DNA from 4 places in the Paraburkholderia nemoris genome. Region 1 is predicted to be linked to each of the others. Evidence: riboswitches for the same ligand, from Rfam matches in the RefSeq annotation. Region 1 holds a riboswitch; each other region holds the start of a gene.
What was found. A riboswitch is a leader RNA that binds a small molecule or an ion and turns the genes downstream of it on or off. The one in region 1 is predicted to bind cobalamin.
Positions count from the first base shown of each region.

Region 2: it holds a riboswitch for cobalamin, as region 1 does, so the genes downstream of both, cobG (precorrin-3B synthase) here and KHO33_RS04540 (CbtB domain-containing protein) in region 1, are expected to answer to the same signal.
Region 3: it holds a riboswitch for cobalamin, as region 1 does, so the genes downstream of both, KHO33_RS07310 (TonB-dependent receptor domain-containing protein) here and KHO33_RS04540 (CbtB domain-containing protein) in region 1, are expected to answer to the same signal.
Region 4: it holds a riboswitch for cobalamin, as region 1 does, so the genes downstream of both, cobW (cobalamin biosynthesis protein CobW) here and KHO33_RS04540 (CbtB domain-containing protein) in region 1, are expected to answer to the same signal.

Region 1 is NZ_CAJNBO010000002.1:423,231-428,669, reverse strand. Features, by position in the region: gene KHO33_RS04545 (CbtA family protein) at 374-1,120, opposite strand; gene KHO33_RS04540 (CbtB domain-containing protein) at 1,132-1,353, opposite strand; adenosylcobalamin (AdoCbl) riboswitch at 1,407-1,494, opposite strand; gene KHO33_RS04535 (histidine phosphatase family protein) at 1,590-2,204, shown strand; gene KHO33_RS04530 (hypothetical protein) at 2,242-2,682, opposite strand; gene KHO33_RS04525 (alpha/beta hydrolase) at 2,728-3,738, opposite strand; gene KHO33_RS04520 (MFS transporter) at 3,795-5,153, opposite strand; gene KHO33_RS04515 (alpha/beta hydrolase) at 5,150-5,439, opposite strand, start outside.
Region 2 is NZ_CAJNBO010000001.1:526,052-531,490, reverse strand. Features, by position in the region: gene KHO33_RS02330 (cobalt-precorrin-6A reductase) at 1-115, opposite strand, end outside; gene KHO33_RS02325 (cobalt-precorrin-5B (C(1))-methyltransferase) at 112-1,200, opposite strand; gene cbiE (precorrin-6y C5,15-methyltransferase (decarboxylating) subunit CbiE) at 1,200-2,609, opposite strand; cobalamin riboswitch at 2,694-2,872, shown strand; gene cobG (precorrin-3B synthase) at 2,957-4,501, shown strand; gene KHO33_RS02310 (precorrin-8X methylmutase) at 4,494-5,120, shown strand; gene KHO33_RS02305 (precorrin-2 C(20)-methyltransferase) at 5,121-5,439, shown strand, end outside.
Region 3 is NZ_CAJNBO010000004.1:82,436-87,874, forward strand. Features, by position in the region: gene KHO33_RS07290 (EVE domain-containing protein) at 1-255, opposite strand, end outside; RNA gene ssrS (6S RNA) at 348-529, opposite strand; gene KHO33_RS07300 (cell division protein ZapA) at 622-933, opposite strand; gene KHO33_RS07305 (hypothetical protein) at 930-1,286, opposite strand; cobalamin riboswitch at 1,494-1,750, shown strand; gene KHO33_RS07310 (TonB-dependent receptor domain-containing protein) at 1,842-3,752, shown strand; gene KHO33_RS07315 (FecCD family ABC transporter permease) at 3,780-4,835, shown strand; gene KHO33_RS07320 (ABC transporter ATP-binding protein) at 4,832-5,439, shown strand, end outside.
Region 4 is NZ_CAJNBO010000013.1:5,132-10,570, reverse strand. Features, by position in the region: gene cobO (cob(I)yrinic acid a,c-diamide adenosyltransferase) at 1-50, opposite strand, end outside; gene KHO33_RS42810 (cobalamin biosynthesis protein) at 47-559, opposite strand; partial or broken gene cobA (uroporphyrinogen-III C-methyltransferase) at 593-1,315, opposite strand; cobalamin riboswitch at 1,540-1,767, opposite strand; cobalamin riboswitch at 1,847-2,119, shown strand; gene cobW (cobalamin biosynthesis protein CobW) at 2,304-3,404, shown strand; gene cobN (cobaltochelatase subunit CobN) at 3,411-5,439, shown strand, end outside.

The DNA.
Region 1 (5,439 bases):
AGGCTCGGTTTGCTTGAGATTGGAGTGAGTGTCGGATTTGCCCCGGCTTCGGGCAACCAAGCGATTCGCATAACGTTATGCGGCTATGGAACTTGTCCACAGAAAATGTTCATAGGGTTGTTGATAACAGCGGGGCATCGTACCTAAGTGCTTGACGCAGATCGGTTTGTTGCTTGCGGCGCGGGGGGACGCAGCGATGATCGCCTACACGGTTGGCGCGGAGCCGCGCATTGCAGAGGGGTGGCTTATCCACAGAAAACGTTCACAAGCCTGTGGATAACATTCCGGCAAACGCGCCAAGTACTTGATGTATTTGGCTTCTCTCGCGCTGCACGTCGGCGTGACCGCGGCTCGCGCGGTCACGCCGTTCACATCAAAGGTAAGCGGACTTCGCGGCGCTGCGGCTCGCGGGCGCCAGCAATTTGCTTCGCTCAACGAGGGCGCCGAACAGCAGCCCAGCGGTCGTCCACATAATCACCTGCATGCCGATGGCCGCGACGCGGAATTTCCACAACAGCACTGCCGGGAAAGCCGCCGGCACTTCGTTGATCGTCGGCATCGACAGTTGCACGGCAGCAATGATCGCAACGAACACCACGCCCGCCACGATCGAGCCATTCCACGCGCCCAGCTTCAGCGCCGCGCGGCGTCGAACCTTCAGCGAAAACACCATTGCCGCCAACGAGATCGCAATCATCAGGAAGAACAAGCCGGTCCGCATCCCGATCGTCTCGGGGTCGCCCACCGAGGGTGGATTCGCCGGGTACTTGATGTTCGGGACAATCACCAGCGTGATAAACGCGCCAAGTGCGAGCCATGCGGACAACGCGCGCGCACTCAGCGTGCCGACGCGGCCATATGCATACGCGAACACCAGCGAGAACAGCCCGCCGAACGCGGCGCCGTACGTCACCACGCCCGTCAACAGTCCGAGGCCGGCCTGGGTGCCGCGGCTCACCAGTTCGGGTTCGGGCGCTTCGCCTTTGGCGGCGTCGGCCTTTTCCTCGAAGGAAATCGCCTGATCGACCTGCGGCTCGCCCACTAATCTCGCGAAGCCGAACGTGAGCAATCCCGCGGCGATGCCTGCAAGCATCCCGCGTACCAACAATTTACCGACCATGTTCGACTCCGTTAGTGGCAGGGAAAGCCGAGCAGATGGCGGCCGTCGTGCACGAATTCGTGCACATACATGCCGGGCACCAGCGACGTGGCGCCCTGTTCCGCACCAACGAAATACAGCGCGAGCAACAGCAGCAAGCCGCCGAACACGACCCAAGGCAGCAGTTCACGCAGCGGAATCGGCGTAGGTTGGGCGACAGGCTGTGTCGTGGAATCGAAAACAGCGTTGGACATAATGGACATCTCCTGGGGGTAACGCGCCCCGATAGTCGATTGAAGAGGGATGGTGCGAAGCTCAGGTCTGGCTTTCGGCTCATGAATGCCGATTACAGTGGCGCGACCGCGCCGGGCTCTCACCGGCTTCCGTGCTTCGCAGTGACGCTATTCTACGCGCTAAACTTTGCCTCCCGGCAATGCAAAGCATGCACGCGGCGTCCCGCTTTAGGCCGGTCTTTATGGAAATCAACTGAATGGACATACGGCTGTTACTGATCAGCCACGCATCGACCGCAGCGATGCGCGCGGGCCGCTTCCCCGCCGACGACCCACTCGACGCACGCGGCCTCGCCGAAGCAGCCGCCGCACGAACGCGTCTGTCGATTCCGGATGACGCGGCGGTTTTCGTCAGCCCTGCCGTTTGTGCGCGCGAGACGGCGTCGGCCTTGGGGCTCGGTGCCGCGGCATCGGCCCCGGGCGCATCAGCCGACGAGGGGCTGGCAGATATGGACTACGGCCTGTGGCATGGCCGTCGCCTTGCCGATCTCGCGGTCGAAGCACCGGACGACCTCGCCGCGTGGACACATGATCCTGACGCAGCCGCACACGGCGGCGAGTCGTTCAGTCAACTCGTGAAGCGGGTGGGACAGTGGCTCGACACGCTAAACGGTGCGTTGAGCGAGGGCGTCATACCGGGCAACACGCAAAACGTGGTCGCCGTCACGCACGCTTCCGTGATCCGGGCCGCGATCGTTCATGCGCTCGGCGCGTCACCGGCCGTGTTTCCGCGCATCGAAATCGCGCCGCTCTCGATGGTCGAGTTGCGACGCTCGCGACGCGGCTGGACATGGTGGCCGGCGTCGCGATAACGGCCGCACGCGGACAGCCCGAAACGCATGTGCCCACTCACTTGCCCGATACAACCAGCCGCAACTTGCTCGAATCAGCCCGCGTCAACGTGATATCAGTCCGTTTGGCACGCGTGCCTAGATAAAAATGCTGACGACCCGGTGAATTCTGATCATGCGTCGCGTCGGGCAGGCACGATGCGATGTCCGCCGCGACACCCTGCAGTGCATCCGTGCTCGAACCGGCATCGTGATGCGGCGTCCACGTGCATTGATAACTCCCACGGCTCGCCGAACATTGGGCGTCATCGCCGTAGGGTTGCGCAACGCCCTTGCCGTCTTCCGGTGTGAGCGAAGCCAGACCGTCCGGCGCCGCTGCGACGATCCGTTTGAGCGACGCACATGGGCTAGGCGCATCGTCGGCATTGGCGCTGCACGGCAGCAAGGCGCCAAGCGATACAGCGGCGATCGCGGCCGCGAGGATTCGGGTCTTGTTCATGTCGGCACAGTCCTTTGAAAGCTGGCCTTATCGCAGTAGCACGGTTCATGCCTTGCCGAACAAGGCCGCCAGCCCCTGCGCCGATGCAAAAATCCCGTTCGCGTCGTGCCCGACGCCGTCGATCACAAACGTACGATGCTTCGCCGCCGCTTCCGGACACCTCAACGCCATATAGCGCGAGTAAGCCAGTCCGCGTCCCAGCCGATGCTCGCCTTGCGTCTGCGCCGCGCATGAACGGTCGAGTGCCGGATGCTGCGGATCGCAATCCGCACCGCCGAGCAGCACGGTGACGTCACGACGCGCATAGCGCGATTCGAGCGCATCAGCCGAGCCAGCCTCCCCGCCACTCGAAGCATAGGCCGGCAAATCTTCGAGCCCATACTTCCAGCGATTGAACGACGGACATGCCGTCGCATCGAACGCCACGAATTCACCTGATGCTGTCGGCCGCATCGCATCGAAGTACACATACGACGATGGATTCGCGACCACATAGCGCACTGCAATTCCGCGCGCGACGAGCGGCGCCTCACCCCGCGTCACCACGGCGTAGCGCTGCACCACCTGGCCACCGCCCGAATGCCCGGCGATCACCACCTCGGTCAGCGACGCAAACTGCTCGCGCGACGCCAGCGTCTGCAGAATGGCGTCGAGCACATCGAACGAACTGAGCGGCGCCGGACCTTTGGCGTTGTCGCCGCCCATCCAGCCAGTCCATTCCCAATGCAACGTGGATGGCGGTAACGCATGCGCGCCAACGTCAGCACTCGCGAGGAACTGCGGCACGATCAGCAGCGTATCGGCTGCATCGCCACCAGCCAGTGCGCAGGCACGCTCCGCAAGATTGAAGTACGTATCCGCATTGCGCAGGCGTCCGTGAATCAGAATCACGGCACGCTTGACGTCATGCGTCGGCGCAAGCCAGTCGCCGTTCGCGAACACCGGCACCGTGCCGCTGCCCGCAGGCGTCGCGACACTCAGATGCCGGCTGGCGACGACGGCAACCGGACGTTCATTCGGCGCGCGTTCGTCATCTGTAATCAAAGGCTGGGTCATGCAATAAGCTCGTGGGTCATCTAATCAGTCTGGCTAGGGGCGCTGGCTAGTGGCGGTTAACGCGTGACGAACTTCGCCGTTGCACCGCCCGGCTCACGTCCCGAGCGCGTGAAATACACCATCGCGAGCGACACGAAACCGGCAAAAATCAGGTAGAACGCCGGCGTCAGACTGCTGCCGGTCAGATGCGTCAGGGCGGTGATGGTGAGCGGCGCCATGCCGCCGAACAGCGTCACCGCAATGTTGTACGAGAGCGCCACGCCCGCCGAACGGTTGCGCACCGGAAACAGCGTCGCGAGCATGCCGGGGTGCGAACCGGACATGGCGGCGAGGACCACCGTCGCGACCATCTGCGCGATGAACAGATGCCCCGGCGTCGGATTCGTCACGACGAAGTGATACAGCGGATACACGCACACCATCCACGTGATCACGATCGGATAGAACAGCCGGTACGCGCCATAACGATCGGCGAGCTTGCCGGACAGCGGAAACAGGAACAGATTCAGCACGCCCGACACGAACGCGCCGAGCAGCGCAGTGGACAGCGGCAGATGCAATTGACGCTCGACATACACCGACAGATACGAGTGCCACACATAATTGGTCGCCGCGCCGATGATGATCACGCCCATCGCGCAAATCGCCGCGTCGCCGTTCTCGCGGAAGAACTGGCGCACCGTAACGCGCGGCGGCTTGTCCTTTTGATCGAGCAAGCGCTCGAACTCAGGCGATTCCGCCACGCGATGCCGGATGTAGAAACCGAACGGCCCCGCCAACGCGCCGAACAGAAACGGCAGGCGCCAGCCCCATGCCACCAGTTGCTCATGCGTGAACTGCGTGGTCAGCAGATAACCGACGCCTGACGAAAGCAGCAACGCGAACGCCTGCGCCGACATATTGAAGCTGCCGTAGAACATCTTCTTGTGCGGCGGCGCGTACTCGACCAGCATCGCCGATGCCGTCGCGAACTGCCCGCCCACCGAGAGCCCTTGCAACAGCCGCGCAAGCACCACAAGCAACGGCGCCGCAATGCCGATGCTGGCATAACCCGGCGTGAGGCCCATCAACAGCGTGCTCGCCGCCATCGAAATGATCAGCAGCGAAAGCGCCTTGCGCCGCCCGGCCCGGTCCGCGTAGATGCCGAACAGAATGCCGCCGATCGGCCGCACGATAAAGCCCACGGCGAACGTGGCGAGCGTCAGCATGATCGACACGAAACCGCTGCCGCCGGGAAAGAACACTAGCGCGATGATCTTCGCGAAGTAGCCGTAGATCAGAAAATCGAACCACTCGAGCCCGTTGCCGAGCACCGAGGCAAAGATCGCGCGCCGCACCATCGACGGGCTCAGTCCGTTCGATGTCTCCGTAGCGGACGCCGCACCGTCACGCTGATTCAAGCTCGCCCCGCTCATTGCTCGCATCCTTTGGTGTCGAACATCGCCGACAACGCGCAGACCGACGTCAGCATAAGTGCGCCGTTGTGGCCCACACCCGGCACGATATGAAAACTCTGCTTCAGCCCCTCCGGATGACGCGACTGGATGTACCGGTAATACGCCTCTGCACGCGCCACACGCTGTGGACCTTGCGCTTCGGCGGCACAGCTTTTATCGAGCGCGCTTTGCTGCGGATCGTCGTCCGCGCCGCCGACCAGGTAGTCAATACGGCGCGACGCATAAGTCGCTTCGAGTTGTGCGG
Region 2 (5,439 bases), on a different contig from region 1:
ACAGATCGTCCGGCACCTTGCCGAGGCCGGCGAGACTGTACACGTGCTCAGGGCCGAGCTGTCTGGCAATCCGCAAAGCGTCGCCTGTGCCGCCGAGCAGCAGGACCCGCATCATTGCGCGGCTCCGATCAGATTGCCCTGGCGGTCGATCGCGAACATTTCGACCGCGACCTGCGACGGCACGATATCGCGCGCGACAGCAAGCGCGTGACGGCAGACGATATCGCCGAGCGGCACGTTTTGCGCGTGCGCCAATGCGACCGCCTGCTGACTCGTATTTGCGGCGAGGATGGCCGCCTGTAACGCATCGTCCGCGCCATACTCGGCGGCCCATGTTGCAAGCCGCTCCAGATCGATGCTCGAATTCCGGCTATGCAGATCGAGGTGTCCGGCTGCCAGTTTGCTGAGTTTGCCGAAGCCGCCGCACACGCTCAGGCGCTCGACCGGCGCGCGCTTCATATGCTTGAACACCGCGCCGACGAAGTCACCCATTTCGATCAGCGCGATGTCCGGCAGGCCGTAATGCGCGCGCATGGCGTCTTCGCTGGCGTTGCCGGTGCAGGCCGCGAGATGCAGATAGCCGTTCGCACGCGCGACGTCGATGCCCTGATGAATCGATGCGATATAGGCCGAGCACGAGAACGGCCGCACGATGCCGGTGGTGCCGAGAATCGACAGGCCGCCAAGAATGCCGAGGCGTGGGTTCATCGTTTTCAGTGCGAGTGCTTCGCCGCCTTCGACGCCGATCGTCACTTCGAAACCGCCGGTATATCCATGTTCCGCCGCGAGTTCGGTCAGATGTTCAGTCATCATCTTGCGCGGGACGGGATTGATCGCCGGTTCGCCGACGGGCAGCGTGAGGCCGGCGCGCGTGATGGTGCCAACGCCTGGCCCTGCGCGGAATATCACACCCGGTTCGGCAAGCAAGCGCACGCGGGCGAATACGATCGCGCCGTGTGTCACGTCGGGGTCGTCGCCTGCGTCTTTTACTGTGCCGGCTTCCGCGCCCTCGGCGCTCAGGCGGCAGAACACCAGCGGCATCGGCACATGCTGCCCCTTCGGCAACACGATCTCCGCGACCTCGCTGACTATACCCGCGAGCAACAGACGCGCGGCCGCGAGCGACGTCGCGGTGGCGCAACTGCCGGTCGTGTAGCCGCTACGCAGCGGCGCGGGTTGTTCGGGCGTTTCTTCGCGCATTACGGGTGAGGTGGTGAGTCGGCGGAGGCGGTCGAGGTGTCATTGGCGGTATTGACGCCACTAGTGCTGTTCGTGCTGTTCGTGCTGTTCGTGCTGTTCGTGCTGTTCGTGCTGTTTGTGCTGTTCGTGCTGTTTGTGCTGTTTGTGCTGTTCGTGCTGTTTGTGCTGTTCGTGCTGTTCGCACGGAACGTGCCGTCGGCGCCGTCGGCCAGCTTCGTGACTTCCAGCAGCGTAATCGGCAACGCCTGGCGCCACGTATCGAAGCCGCCGAGGGGCTGTGCATCGGCCAGCGCGATGCGGGTCAACGTGCCGCCGTGTTGCTCACGCCACGCCGCCAGCGCTGCCTCGCCTTGCAAGGTCACCGCATTGGCAACCAGACGTCCGCCGTCACGCAAGCGCGCCCAGCAGGCGTCGAGCACACCTGGCACCGTCACGCCACCGCCGATGAACACGGCATCCGGCACAGCCAATCCTTCCAGCGCATCAGGCGCCCGGCCGGCCACCAGTTGCAAACCCGGCACGCCCAACGCGTCGCGATTGTGCTCGATGAACCGCTGCCGCTCCGCGTGCCCTTCGATCGCGATCGCGCGGCAGGTCGGGTGCGCGCGCATCCATTCGATGCCGATCGAGCCGCTGCCCGCGCCCACATCCCATAGCAATTCGCCTGGAGTCGGCGCGAGGCGCGCCAGTGTGATTGCGCGGACGTCGCGTTTGGTCAACTGACCGTCGTGGCGAAAGGCGTCGTCAGGCAAGCCGACGGTCAGCGGCAAACGCGGAGCGCCCTCCGTTGCACGGCATTCAAGCGCGATCAGGTTCAGCGCCGCCACTTCCCCTGCGGGCCACTGGTCCGCGCGGCCATCGATACACCGCTCCAGATCGCCGCCCAAATGTTCCAGCACAGTCATCCGGGTCGCGCCGAAACCGCGCGCATTCAGCAGTTCGGCCAGTGCAGCGGGCGTGCGCCCGTCGGCACTCAGCACGAAGACGCGCGCGCCGTCGTGCAGATGAGCATTCAGCGTCGGCAACGGCCGTCCCACCAGCGAAACCGTGGCGACATCCTGCAACGGCCAGCCAAGCCGCGCGGCCGCCAGCGACAACGACGAGGGCGCGGGCAGCACCCGCAACTCACCTGCCGGCAACTGCCGCGCGAGCGTCGCGCCGACGCCGAACAGCATCGGGTCGCCACTCGCCAGCACACACACGGGCCCTGTACGCTCCGCCAGCAAAGGCGCGAGATCGAACGGCTTCGGCCATGCCGCGCGGCGCGCAGCGAGGCGCGCGGGCAGCATCGCCAGATGACGTTCACCGCCATAAACCACCGACGCTTCCAGCAAAGCACGCCGCGCGGGCTTCCCCAAGCCGGCGAAGCCGTCATCGCCTATGCCCACCACGGTCAGCCACGCCGGCATGCATCCATCCTCTTTCTGTATCTTCAAATATTGCGCTGTGCCACGCCGATCAGAGCGTCCAGCCTCGTTGTGCTGTTCGAAAAAAGGCATAATACAGCCGCCGGTGCCCTTCGGGGCCGAAGAGGGAACACAGTGTCGCTGTGGCTGCCCCCGCAACTGTATGCAGCGAGTCCGCCTGCGCTCCGCGCCACTGGTTCGACCGGGAAGGCCGCGGCGGACCATGACCTGCCAGCCAGGAGACCTGCCGGCCAGACTGTTCGTGCCAGCCTACATCGGGCGGGGTGTACCGATGCCGTAGCAATGGCCGCTTTGCGGCTTGCTCGGGCCGTCGCGCGACGCTCAACCCGGTGTCCGTCTTGAATCAAGCTTCGCCCTCCACTGCTTTGCCCGACGCGGCTCTCGTGCTGCGGTCTTCGGCGTGTCCGGGGCTGCTGCGCATCGTTGCCGCGCGCGATGGGGGGATTTGCCGGATCAAATTGCCCGGTGGCGAGTTGAGCGCGTTGCAGGCTGCGGTGATTGCCGAGGTCAGTGAACTGCATGCGGCTGGTGTGGTCGAGCTGACCAATCGCGCGAATCTGCAGGTGCGTGGCGTGCGAAGCGGGCATGAAACGGCGTTGATCGCGATGCTGGTCGATGCGGGGCTTGGGCCGATTCCAGAGGCTGGCGCGGTGGATGCTTCCGGCGTGCTGCTCGCGACCTCCGCGGATATTTCTGACACATCTCGGTTCGACGCAGCGGATGCTTCAAATACGCGATCGACGACCGCACAACAAGCGCCTGGCTCAATTTCGGCATCCGCTGCGGATGATGTGCGCAATGTGATGGTGAGCCCGACTGCCGGGCGCGATCCATTTGCGCTGTTCGATACGAGGCTGCTTTGCGTCGAACTGCTCGCCTTGCTGCAATCCGAGGCGCGGTTCGCGGCGCTGTCGCCGAAATTCGCGCTTCTGCTCGATGGTGGTGAGCGTCTTGCCAGGCTGGATCATCCGCACGACGTATGGCTGGCGGCGACGCAGGCGGAAGACGGTGTGCGATTTGTGTTTGGGTTGGCGGGTTGTCCGCCGGCTAAGGCGAACGCGAATGCCGATGCCGATGCCGATGCCGGCGCTCTCGCCGCAGTGCTGCCTTCGCAAGTCATAGACCTCGTCCGCGCGCTGCTGCACACGTTCCTCGATCTGGCCGCCCCAGATGCCACGCGCATGCGCCACCTGCTCGCCACGCATCCCCTCGACGCGCTATTGCAGCACGCTCAAACGTACGTCGATTTCCCGCTGTCACGCGACACATCGCTTGCAAACTGGCAACGCCCCACGCCTGCCGATGCCGCGCTCCGACTCGGCGCGCACGCACAGCGAGTCGTCGGAACGCTGCACGTAGGCGGCCAACCGCCGCTCGGACGCCTCGACGCCGCGACCTTGCGCAGCCTCGCCACGCTCGCGCAACAGCACGGCAACGGCACACTGCGCATGACGCCCTGGCAAAGCGTATTGCTGCCCGATATCGCTGCCGATGCCGCGCCCGCCGTGCTCGCTGAAATGAACGCGTTGGGACTCGCCTGCGATCCCGCACAACCCATTACGCACTTAATCGCCTGCGCCGGTTCCACAGGCTGCGCAAAAAGCCTCGCTGACACCAAAGCCGACGCGCTGCTTCTAGCGGATCGCCTGCCCGACGGCGTCGACGTCCATCTGAGCGGCTGTCCGCGCTCATGCGCCGCCGCACATTGCGCGCCGTACACACTGCTGGCCGCGGCACCCGGCATCTACGACCTTTATCGCCGCGACAGCCAGCCGGGTTTCGGCTCGTGCGTCGCGCACCAACTCACGATCGAACAGGCCGCCGACATGCTCGACCCATTGGCACACCCGGCCCGGAGCCCCTCAGATGCTTGATTACATTCGCGACGGTCAGGAGATCTATCGCCAATCCTTCGCGACGATACGTGCGGAGGCCGACTTATCGCGTATCCCTGCCGACCTCGAGAAACTCGCGGTGCGCGTGATCCACGCCTGCGGCATGGTCGACGTCGTTGAAGATCTTCAGTTTTCCGAAGGCGCAGGCACGGCGGGCCGTACGGCACTGGCACAAGGCGCGCCGATTCTGTGCGACGCCGGCATGGTGGCGCAAGGCATCACGCGCGCACGACTGCCTGCCAACAACGAGGTGATCTGCACGCTGACGCATCAGGACGTGCCTGCGCTTGCGCGCGAACTCGGTAATACGCGCTCGGCGGCCGCGCTCGAATTGTGGCGGCCGCAGTTGGCAGGAAGCGTCGTCGTGATCGGCAATGCGCCGACCGCCCTCTTTCATCTGCTCGACATGCTCGATGCCGGCGCACCGAAGCCCGCGCTGATCCTCGGCTTTCCGGTTGGTTTTGTCGGCGCGGCCGAATCGAAAGCGATGCTTGCCGAAGACAGTCGCGGCGTGCCCTTCGTCGTGGTTCATGGACGACGCGGCGGCAGCGCGATGGCCGCCGCTGCCGTGAACGCACTGGCGACGGAGGTCGAGTAAATGACCGTGCAAGGACGTTTATTCGGACTGGGCGTCGGCCCCGGCGACCCGGAACTCATCACGCTGAAAGCGCTGCGTTTGCTGAAAGCGGCACCCGTGGTCGCGTATTTCGTCGCGAAGGGTAAAAAAGGCAACGCCTTCAGCATCATCGAGGCGCATCTGCATGACGCTCAACAACATCTGCCGCTCGTTTATCCCGTCACGACCGAAGCGCTCGAACCGCCGCTTTCGTATGAGGCGATCATCGCCGATTTCTACGACACCGCTGCGGAGATCGTCGCCGGCCATCTCGACGCGGGCCGCGACGTCGCGGTGATTT
Region 3 (5,439 bases), on a different contig from region 1:
GTAGGGGCTCTTCTTGTCGAATTGAGTGGGGTCTGGATACGCGGTGGACGATACCTCCGCGAGCCCTGCAATGCCCGGCTCCGGGCAACTCGAGTGATAGAAGAGCACACCGTCGCCGACCTGCATCATGTCGCGCATGAAGTTGCGCGCCTGATAGTTGCGCACGCCGGTCCACGGCAACGTATGGTGCGGCGCCTCTGCGAGATGGTCGATGCTTGCTTCGTCCGGTTCGGACTTCATTAGCCAGTAGCGCATGAATCGAGTTGAACGTTAAAGGTTTGATACAGCAAGAAAAATCGCGGCCCAAAGAAAAACGGCACCGAACCGAAGTCCGATGCCGTTTGAATAAGGTCCCCGCCTTAGCCGCTAGGCCGGCATCCTGAACCGGGAGTTCAGAATTGGTCGCAGTTAGCAGCACTTCGGGTACATCAGACAGAGTGACGCGCACACCCGTGCTACAAATTTCCACAACCGTGCACATGGCATTGGTTCAAGGAATATATGACCTTGGCGAACCAGGCAGGGAAGTCAAACCGATTGAATTCAAGACGTTTGCATGAATCTTTGCTCATGCACCTCGTTTGAATCCGCAGCCGATCTCAGGACCGGCTACAAGATACTTTACATGCTGTACTGCTGAATCACAGTACCCAGTTGCTCGTTCATTTGGTGCATTGTACGCCGGATTTCTTCAGCGGGAAATGCTTCTCCGTGCCGCACGCTGCTTTGCAGCTTAAGCAGTTCTGATGCCAGCGACAGCGCGGCCATGACGGCAATGCGATCCGTGCCGCGCACGTTGCTGCTATTGCGGATCTTCGACATCTCGGCGTCGACGCGAGCAACCGCTTCAAGCAACGCGCCTTCAGTTTCCGGCGAGCAGGCGAGACGATAGGGCACGCCGAGAATCGATACTTCGATCTGCTTGGTGGTCATGCATTTTCTCCATGGCGGGTGACGTCGCTCTCCGCTTCTTCCTCATGCGGCGCGGCCTCGAGCAGGTCGAGCTGATTATCAGGCTCGCTGTGCGCGCGGGCCCGCGGCAATTTTTCGAGGATCGCATTGAGGCGCACCTGTGCGTCGTCGATCTTTGCCGACAGCGCGTCGCGTTCCGCCTGCAGCGCATCGCGCTCCTCGCGCATCAGCGCGAGTTCCGTGCGCGTGGCCTCGGCTTCCGCACGCGTTTGGGCGAGCTGATCTTCGAGCGCGAGACGCGCTTCATTGTGGCGTTGGCTGATCGTGATCAGCTTGCCGATATTCTGTGAAAGTGTTTCGAGTTCGGTGAGCATCTGCTGCGTCCTCTAAAGACATCGCATTTTAGCGCGGAATGTCGCAGGTTCCGACAATTGTCTCGTTTCGAGACGTAACAACATCGCTTTGTGCCGGCTTTTATCGACCATATGATGAAAAACAACTCATGCATCGGACAATAACCTGCACTTAACAGAACAGTTTGCGCGCGGATTAACCATTCTTGACGGACCCGAGGGCCGCTCCTAAACTGGCCGCACTTTGGTGCCCGCGCGCGCTTTTCGACAGTGTGCGCAGTTAAACGGGAAGCAGGGCGCGCGCTTCGCCTGAACGCGCCAACCTGCGCTGCCCCCGCAACGGTAAGCGACCGCATTCGTCATGCAGGTCGATCCTGATCGCGTGTTTGAAGCTGAACACGCGAGTGTGCCACTGCGCGTCACGCGTGGGAAGGCGGGATCGATGTGTCGCCAGCCCGGATACCGGCCAGAGGGAGAGGCTCGTTCCCGCGCAAACGTAAAACAACGCGGGCGCCTCGTTACGCATCGGCCCGCGGGGAAGCGGGCCGCGCACGCTATCCACAGGAATGTCATCCCATGCTGTCCCCTATCGCTCGCGCGGCGTTGCTCGCCTTTGCGAGCCTGCCGCTCGTCGTGCATGCGCAAGCTGCCGCTTCTTCTGCGTCCTCGTCCTCCTCCTCTTCTTCATCTTCTTCTGCCGATGCGGGGGCGAGCGATTCGTCAGCCGCGGTGTTGTCGCCCGTTGTCGTGACCGCGGAGCGCGGGCCGCAACCGCTCGCCGATGCGATCCCGCAGACCACGCTGTTCGATCAGCAGGACATTGCCGATACGACCGCGACCGATTTGCCCGGCCTGCTGCAACTCGCGCCCGGTGCGCAAATCTCGCGCACCGGTGGCCCGGGTTCCACGACGAGCCTGTTTCTGCGCGGTGCGTCGTCGACGCAATCACTTCTGCTGATCGACGGCGTGCGGGTTGATTCCGTGAGCCTGGGTGCGCCGCAACTCGCACAGATTCCACTCGATCAGATCGATCACGTCGAAGTGGTGAATGGCAACGTGTCCGCGCTTTACGGCTCCGGCGCAATTGGCGGCGTGGTGCAAGTATTCACCAAAGACGGCGGCGACCATCCGCCGCGTTTCAATTTTTCGGTGGGCTATGGCAGCTATCACACGCAGACACAGCAAGCCGGCGTGAACGGCGCGCTCGATAAAGACGGCAACACCACCTTCAGCATTTCGCTCGCGCGTTCGAAAGACGACGGCTTCTCGTCGCTCAATCCGTCTCAGGCGCCCAACGCGAATCCGAACGCAAACGGCTATCTGAACGAAAGTATCTCGGCTTCGCTGCGTCACAAGTTCAGCGACAAGTGGGACGCGGGCGTCACCTATTTCCAGTCGAACGGCAATAACAGCTACGACAACGCGTACGGCGTGCCGATCGATCTGAACAACCTCTACAGCAAAGTGCGCCAGGTGTCGGTGTTCGCGAACGGCAAGCTGACCGACTGGTGGACCACGCACTTCATCGTTTCCGAAGGCGACGACCGCAGCGTGGCGAATACCAACGGCATCTACAACGGCCGCTTCGATACCGACAATCGCCAGTACACATGGCAGAACGATTTCGCGCTCGCCGCGCAGCAGAAACTGCAGGTCGGCTATGAGCATCTGGATCAGAGCCTCGATTCGGATACGTTCGCTGCGCCCGACCGGCATGTCGATTCGGGCTTTGTCGGCTACACAGGGCGCTTTGGGCGCAATCAGATTCAGGCCAACGTGCGGCGCGATCAGTATTCCGATTTCGGCGGGGCGAACAGTTACTATCTCGGCTACGGTTTCGACATCACCGAGCATTGGAAGGCGACTGCAAGCTATTCGGATTCGTTCCGCGCGCCGAGCTTCGACGATCTGTACTATCCGCTCAGCGGCAATCCGTCGATCCAGCCCGAGCGCAGCCATTCGATCGAAGCAGCGTTGCAGTACGCGTCGAACGCGCTTGGCGTGATGCGTCTGAGCGCGTTCCAGACGCGTTATTCGAATCTGATCGACTACGAGCAGGTTACGCCCGGCATCTTTTTGGCCGAGAACGTCGGCCGTGCGAAGGTGCAGGGGCTTGAGGGATCGTGGAGCGGCCATGTGGGCAAGACAGATGTGCGTGCGTCGGTGACGCTGCAAAATCCCGTCGACCTCGATAGCGATACCGATCTCGTGCGGCGTGCAAGGCGCTTCGCGTCGCTGGCGGTGAATCGCAGCATTGCCGGGTGGCGTGTTGGCGGCGAGTGGATCGTCAGCGGCGCCCGTGAAGATAGCAGCGGCACGCTGGGCGGCTACGGCGTGGTGAATCTGTCGGCGCGCTACAACATCACGAAGGCGTGGTACGTCGCCGCGCAGATCCAGAACCTGTTGAACAAGGACTATGAAACGGCCTACTCGTATAACTCGCCGCGGCGCGGTGCGTATGTCACTGTTGGTTGGCAGCAGCAGTGACGAACGTGCTTGCATGAGAACGCGCCGATGAACCGTAGCTCGAGCCCGATGCCCACGAGCACGTTGCGCGTGATGGGCGCAAAGCGCGCGGCCGCGATCTGGCTCGTGCTCGCGGCAATCGCGCTGGTTGTGCTGATGGCGTCGCTCGCGCTCGGCAGCGTGTCGCTCGCGCCGGCGCGCGTGTTGGCGGCGTTGCTGCCGTCGCACGCGGCGCATGTCGAGTCCGGCGATCTTGCCGGCGAGATCGTGCGCACGCTGCGTTTGCCGCGCGCGCTGGCCGGCTTCGCGTGCGGCGCCTTGCTTGCGCTGGCCGGTGCGCTGCTGCAAGTGCTGTTGCGCAACCCGTTGGCTGAACCCTACGTATTAGGTGTGTCGGGTGGCGCGGCAACGTTCGCGCTGGTCGCGATGATCGCCGGTTGTGCGTGGTGGATCGTCGACGCCAGTGCATTCGCCGGCGCCTTCGTGTCGATCCTGCTGGTGCTTGGCCTCGCACGCCGTGAGTTGTGGCGGGGCGAGCCGCAGGATACGTCGCCGCGTTTGCTGTTGACTGGTGCGGTGATCGCGGCCGGCTGGGGCGCTGTCATTACCCTGTTGCTCAACCTTGCGCCGGACAATCGGCTGCGCGGCATGCTGTTCTGGCTGACCGGCGATCTGAACGGCGGCGCGATGCCATGGACGGCGCTCGCCGCGCTCGTCGTCGTGCTGGTGGCGATCGTACCCGCTGCACCGCGCCTGAATGTGCTGCTGCGGGGCGACGCTGCAGCGCAGGCGCTCGGCGTTGCGGTGGTGCCGCTGCGCTTGCGTGTGTATCTGGTGGCGTCGCTGGCGGCAGCCGCCGCGGTGACCACGGCGGGCACGATCGGTTTTGTCGGGCTCGTCGTGCCACACATGTTGCGGCTCGCCTTCGGCAACGATCAGCGCATGCTGCTGCCCGCAGCGGCACTCGGTGGCGGTGTCGCGGTGATGGGCGCGGACCTGATCGCGCGTACTGTGATCCCACCGGCGCAATTGCCGGTCGGCGTGATCACATCGATCGTCGGCGTGCCGGTGTTTCTGTGGATGCTGTTGCGCAGGCGCCGATGATGAACGCACACAACGCTGCGCATTCGGCGCTTAGCGCGCAACGCCTGACCTTGCGTGCGGGCATGCGCACCTTGCTCGACGCATTCACGCATACGTTCTACGCAGGCGAGATCTGGTGTATCGCGGGCCCTAACGGCGCGGGCAAGACGACCTTGCTATCCACGCTTGCCGGTCTGGCGCAGCCGTCGGCGGGTCATGTCGAACTCGACGGCGTGCGTCTCGCCGACTGGCAGCCGTTGCCGCTTGCGCAGCGTCGCGCGCTGATGCCGCAAAGCGCTGCGGACGCCTTCAGCGCGAGTGTGCTCGACATCGTGATGCTGAACCGCTTTCCGCATTTGACCGGCTGGGGTTGGGAGGGCGAGGCCGATCGCGCGGCCGCGCATGCCGCGCTGAATGTTTTGGGCCTCGCCGCATTCGCTGCGCGCGACGTTCTGTCGCTTTCGGGCGGCGAACGTCAACGCGTTGCTCTTGCGGGCGTGCTGTGCCAGGAAGCGCCGTTGTTGCTGCTCGACGAACCGCTATCCCATCTGGATCTGCACCACCAGATCGACTGTCTCGAAGCGCTGACCGCCTGGACGCGTGAACCTCGGCGTACAGTAATGTT
Region 4 (5,439 bases), on a different contig from region 1:
TCGCGCCGGCGTTCGGTCATGCGTTGATGCGATTCGGGATCGGTTTTCATGGACGGTCCTGTTCTTGAGTGTCGGTGTTTGTGTGGTCGCGGGCGGGGCGAGCGGTGGTCGATGCGATTGCGACCGTGACGCCGGCGTGTACGGTTTTGCGCACGAGTAGCCGTGCGTTGGCGGTATCGGCTGCAAACGAGGCAACTGGGGTCATTGAGCCAATTGGCGCATGGGCTGCGTCAGGCGCGCGGGCCGCATCAGATTCGGCTGCCGCAGCGAGCAACGCACACGGCTCGCAGACGCCATCTACGCCGAGATGCTCACGCGTGGCCGCCGACGGATCCTCCACGGAGATCGCCGCAATCTGCTCGCGGCTGAACAGTTTCAGCGGCAGCGCATGACTTGCGCAAAATTCGAGCAGACCGGTTTCGTGGGCTTTGACGTCAACCGAGGCGATCATGCTGATTTCGTCGAATGAATGCGAGCCGAGCGTGGCACGGACAGCCGTTTCGATTTCCTCGGCGGAGCTGTGCAAACGACAACCGATGCCGACGGTTAGCGTTTTCATTGCGCGTCCGTAAGGTTCGCTGCCGACATTCACCGCATCCCGCGCCAAAGCCAGCGACGCCACGCCACCGATCACCACGATCGCCGGCGAGCCGAGTCCAGCGCGCGAGACTGTATCCGCGAACTCCCCGAGCCGCGAGAGCGCATGCCGTTGCTCGGGGCGCGTGGCCGATTCGATCGCTGCGCACGGCGTATCGGCGCTCATCCCGGCCGCGAGCAATGCGTCGACGATTTCGTTCAGTCGCCGCATGCCCATGTAAATCACCAGCGTCATTCGCGTAGCGACGAGCGCGGCCCAGTCCGGCTCGCCGCTGCCGGCGCCGTGTCCGGTGACGAACACCACGCCTTGCGCGTGATCGCGATGCGTCACAGGAATGCCGATTGCCGCGGGCGCCGCAATCCCGGCGGTGATGCCATTGATCACGTCCACGCTGATGCCCGCGGCATGCAGCGCCTCTTGTTCTTCGCCGCCACGACCGAACACGAACGGATCACCGCCTTTCAAACGGGCGACGCTGCGTCCCGCCTGCAGATGCTCGAGCATTTGCGCGACGATGCCGGCCTGCGGCGTCGACGGATGCCCGCCACGTTTGCCGACATACACGACCAGCGCGTCGGCGCGCGCGAACTGCAGTACTTCAGGATTCACCAGATCGTCGACCAGCACCACGTCGGCCTGTGCCAACGCGCGTGTCGCCTTGAGCGTCATCAGTTCGACGTCGCCGGGGCCGGCGCCGATCAGCCAGGCGCGGCTCATCGCGGCGTGCATGGCGCGTGCCATGTCGTGACAAACGAGAGCGGACGAGGCGCGAAGATGCCGGAGGCGGCAGAAATTGAGGTCATGCGGTGCTACAGATTACGCGCAACGAGAAACGCCGCTCGCCGCGCTTCCCACAGGAAAACGCCAACGGCCGCGCCACGTCGTGCTTCAGCGCCTTCACATCCGTCCCTCGCGGATTCCGGCGGCCGGCAGCGTGACGTTCGCTGCCTCCGCGTCTGGCCGGTATCCGGGCTGGCGGCCTCATGCGTTTTGCCTTCCCGTCCGGATTCGTCGGACAGTGGCATCAAAAACGCATGCGCGATGCGAAAGCACCGCAGGTCGCTTACCGTTGCGGGGACAGCACAGGTTGAGCGCAGCGAGCGCGGCCTGTTTCCCGTTTAACTGCACATGCGAACGCATATGCGGGCACCAAACGCGCGCATACGATAGCACATGGCAGGCCGCGCCGGCACTGTGGAAAGGCCTTGCCGAAGCCCGCGTTTCCTTGACGGCACGGGGCGCTCGGCCTAAACTCGCACGCACTTTGGTGCTCGTGTGCGCGCTCGTGCGCATGCAGTTAAACGGGAAACAGGGTGCCCACCTGCAATGGACCGGGTCAACCTGTGCTGCCCCCGCAACGGTAAGCGAAAAGCGGTGCGTTCCTGAGCGCCGCGGAGCCGGCTTCGATGTCCACGCGCAAGGCCGCGTCGGCATATAACCACTGGGCGAGAAACCACTCGTCCGGGAAGGGGAAGCGGCGCTTTCGCCAGCCCGGATACCGGCCAGACTACGAAGAACGACCATCGCGGGGATGCGGTGGCGCGTTCATGACCTCATTCTCGTTTCCAGTTTTCGGTTGCCTCGGCAACGCCGTTGTTCGTCCCCGTGTTTTGTTAATGTCGTGGTTTGGGGTATGTGCCCCGTTTGCCCGGCCTATACACGATGCCTCGGCGTGCACGAGCAACTCCTACGGATGGACCTCACGATGCAAACTCAAATGCGCAAGATCCCCGTCACCATCGTCACGGGCTTTCTCGGCAGCGGCAAGACCACGCTGCTGCGGCACATTCTTCAGCATGCGGGCGGCAAGCGCATCGCGGTGATCGTCAACGAGTTCGGCGAACTCGGCATCGACGGGGAAATCCTCAAGGGTTGCGGCATCGGCTGCGATGAAAACGGCGTCGAGACCGAAGGGCAACTGTATGAACTCGCGAACGGCTGCCTGTGCTGCACCGTGCAGGAAGAGTTTTTCCCGGTGATGGAAAAGCTCGTGGAGCGCCGTGAGCAGATCGATCACGTGCTGATCGAGACGTCCGGTCTCGCCTTGCCGAAGCCGCTCGTGCAGGCGTTCAACTGGCCGCAGATCAAGAATAGCTTTACCGTCGACGCGGTTGTCACCGTGGTCGACGGCCCGGCTGCGGCGAGCGGTCAGTTCGCCGACAACCCGGTCGCCGTGGATGCGCAACGCAAGGCCGATCCGAATCTCGATCACGAATCGCCGCTGCACGAATTGTTCGAAGATCAATTGTCGGCGGCCGATCTGGTAATTCTGAACAAAACGGATCTGCTCGACGAAGCGCGTCAAGCTGCTGTCGAAACCGTTATCCGCGAAGAAATTCCGCCGCAAGTGAAGATCGTGCGCGCACAGATGGGTCAACTTGATCTGCATACGCTGCTGGGCCTCGAAGCGGCCTCGGAAGAAACAATCCATCTACGCCACGACCATCACGGTTCGGCCGAAGACGCTGATCATCACCACGACGAGTTCGATTCGGTTGTCGTGCACGCGAATGTTTTGTCGCGCGAAGCCGTGATCGCCGCGTTGCAAGGGCTCGTCGAAACCAACACGATTTATCGCGTCAAAGGTTTCGCGGCGCTGCCGGGCGCGGCGATGCGTCTGGTTATCCAGGGCGTGGGCCGTCGTTTCGATAGTTACTTCGACCGGCGCTGGCAAGCGGGTGAAACCGGCGCAGATCAACAAAGCCGCTTTGTGCTGATCGGCGAAGACCTCGACCAGGCCGCGCTGCAACAGGCATTCGACGCCGCGTTGGGCACCGTGGCGAGCGCCCAGCCGCAGCAGGCGTAACCGGTCATGCATCTGCTGCGCACCACGCCGGGCGGTTTTGTCGACGATACCCAGGGCGTGATCCGGATCGATCAGCAGCCCGCCGATATCGTGGTGCTCAGCTCCGCGGATACCACGCTATCGTTGCTCGCGAGCGTGTTTCCTCGCTTGGGCGAGGGCTTTCCGAGCGTGCGGCTTGCGAACGTCACGTATTTGCGGCAACCGGCTTCGGTCGATTTCTATGTCGAAGACGTGTTGCAGCATGCGCGTGTCGTGGTGGTCGATCATCTCGGCGGCGAGGCATACTGGCCGTACGGCATCGAACAGGTGGTCGCCCTCGCCGAGCGCAAGCAGCAGACGCTCGCGATGTTCTCCGGCGATCTGCAGGAAGACCCGAATCTGCTCGCGCGCAGCACCGCTGACGCCGATCTGTGCCATCAGCTATGGCGCTATCTGCGTGAAGGCGGACCGCAGAATGCCGAGGCGTTCCTGCGGTTTATCGCGTACCGCTCGCTTGGCTGGGGGCGCGAGCCTGCGCTGCCGCGCGCGTTGCCTGCCGCGACGCTTTACCATCCCGAACGCGACACGCCGACCATTGCCGACTGGCAGGCGCGCTGGCTTGATGACGCGCCGGTCGCTGCGATTCTGTTCTACAAGGCGCATTTGCAGGCGGCCAACACAGCGGTGTTCGACGCCCTGATCGATGCACTCGAAGCACAAGGCCTGAATCCGTTGCCGATCGCGATTACCTCGCTCAAAGATGCGATGAGCCGCGACGTCGTACAGCAGTTGTGCGCGCAACATGATGTCGCGCTGGTGCTGAATACAACCGCATTCGCCGCGTCTGCTATCGACGACCCCGAGCCGCTTGCGCTCGCCGGCGACGCGCCGGTGCTGCAGGCGATCCTGAGCGGCGGTAATCGTGAAGATTGGGTTAAGGACAATCAGGGTCTCAATTCGCGCGATATCGCCATGCATATCGCGCTGCCGGAAGTGGACGGCCGCATCATCACGCGGGCGATCAGTTTCAAGGGGCTCGCCTATCGTTGCCCGCATACCGAAGTCGATGTGGTCCGCTACCAACCGGACCTCGAACGCGTCGGCTTTCTGGCCGAATTGAGCCGCCGCTGGTGCCGTCTGCGCACGCTCGATAACGCGGACAAGAAACTCGCGCTGATCCTCGCCAACTATCCGATGAGCGAAGGGCGTATCGGCAATGGCGTGGGGCTCGATACGCCGGCCTCGGTGGTCGGCCTGCTTGCCATGTTGCGCGATGAGGGATATCGCGTCGCCGAGCTGCCCGCCGACGGCGACGCGCTGTTGAAGAAGCTGACAGAAGGCGTGACCAACGATCCGGTCGTGCGCGATTTGCGGCCTGCGTTGCAAAGCCTCGCGCTCGACGACTATCTTGTGTACTTCAACGCGTTGCCGGCGGAAGCTCGCAATGCGCTGAACGCGCGTTGGGGCTCGCCCGAGCAGGATCCAACGTTGCGGCGCGGCCGTTTCATGATCGCGGGCTGGCGTTGTGGGCAAGTGTTCGTTGGCATTCAACCTTCGCGTTCGCGCGAGCAGGGCGACTACGCGAGCTATCACGACGCCGAACTCGTGCCGCCGCACGCCTATCTGGCCTTCTATTTCTGGCTGCGTCATCAGTTTGGCATCGACGCGGTCGTGCATGTCGGCAAGCACGGGAATCTCGAATGGCTGCCGGGCAAGAGCGTCGCGTTGAGCGATGCGTGCTGGCCCGATCTGATTCTCGGTCCGATGCCGCATCTGTATCCGTTCATCGTCAACGATCCGGGCGAGGGCAGTCAGGCGAAACGTCGCGCGCAGGCCGTTATCATCGATCACCTGATGCCGCCGCTTACGCGCGCGGAAAGTTACGGGCCGTTGCAGGACCTCGAGCGCCAGGTCGACGAATACTATGAAGCACTGATGGTCGACCCGCGCCGTTCGAAACTGTTGAGGCGCACGATTCTCGCGACCATCGTCGAGCACAAGCTGCATGACGAGTTGAGTCTCGCGGAGCCGAACGGTCAGGACGATGAAGATGCGC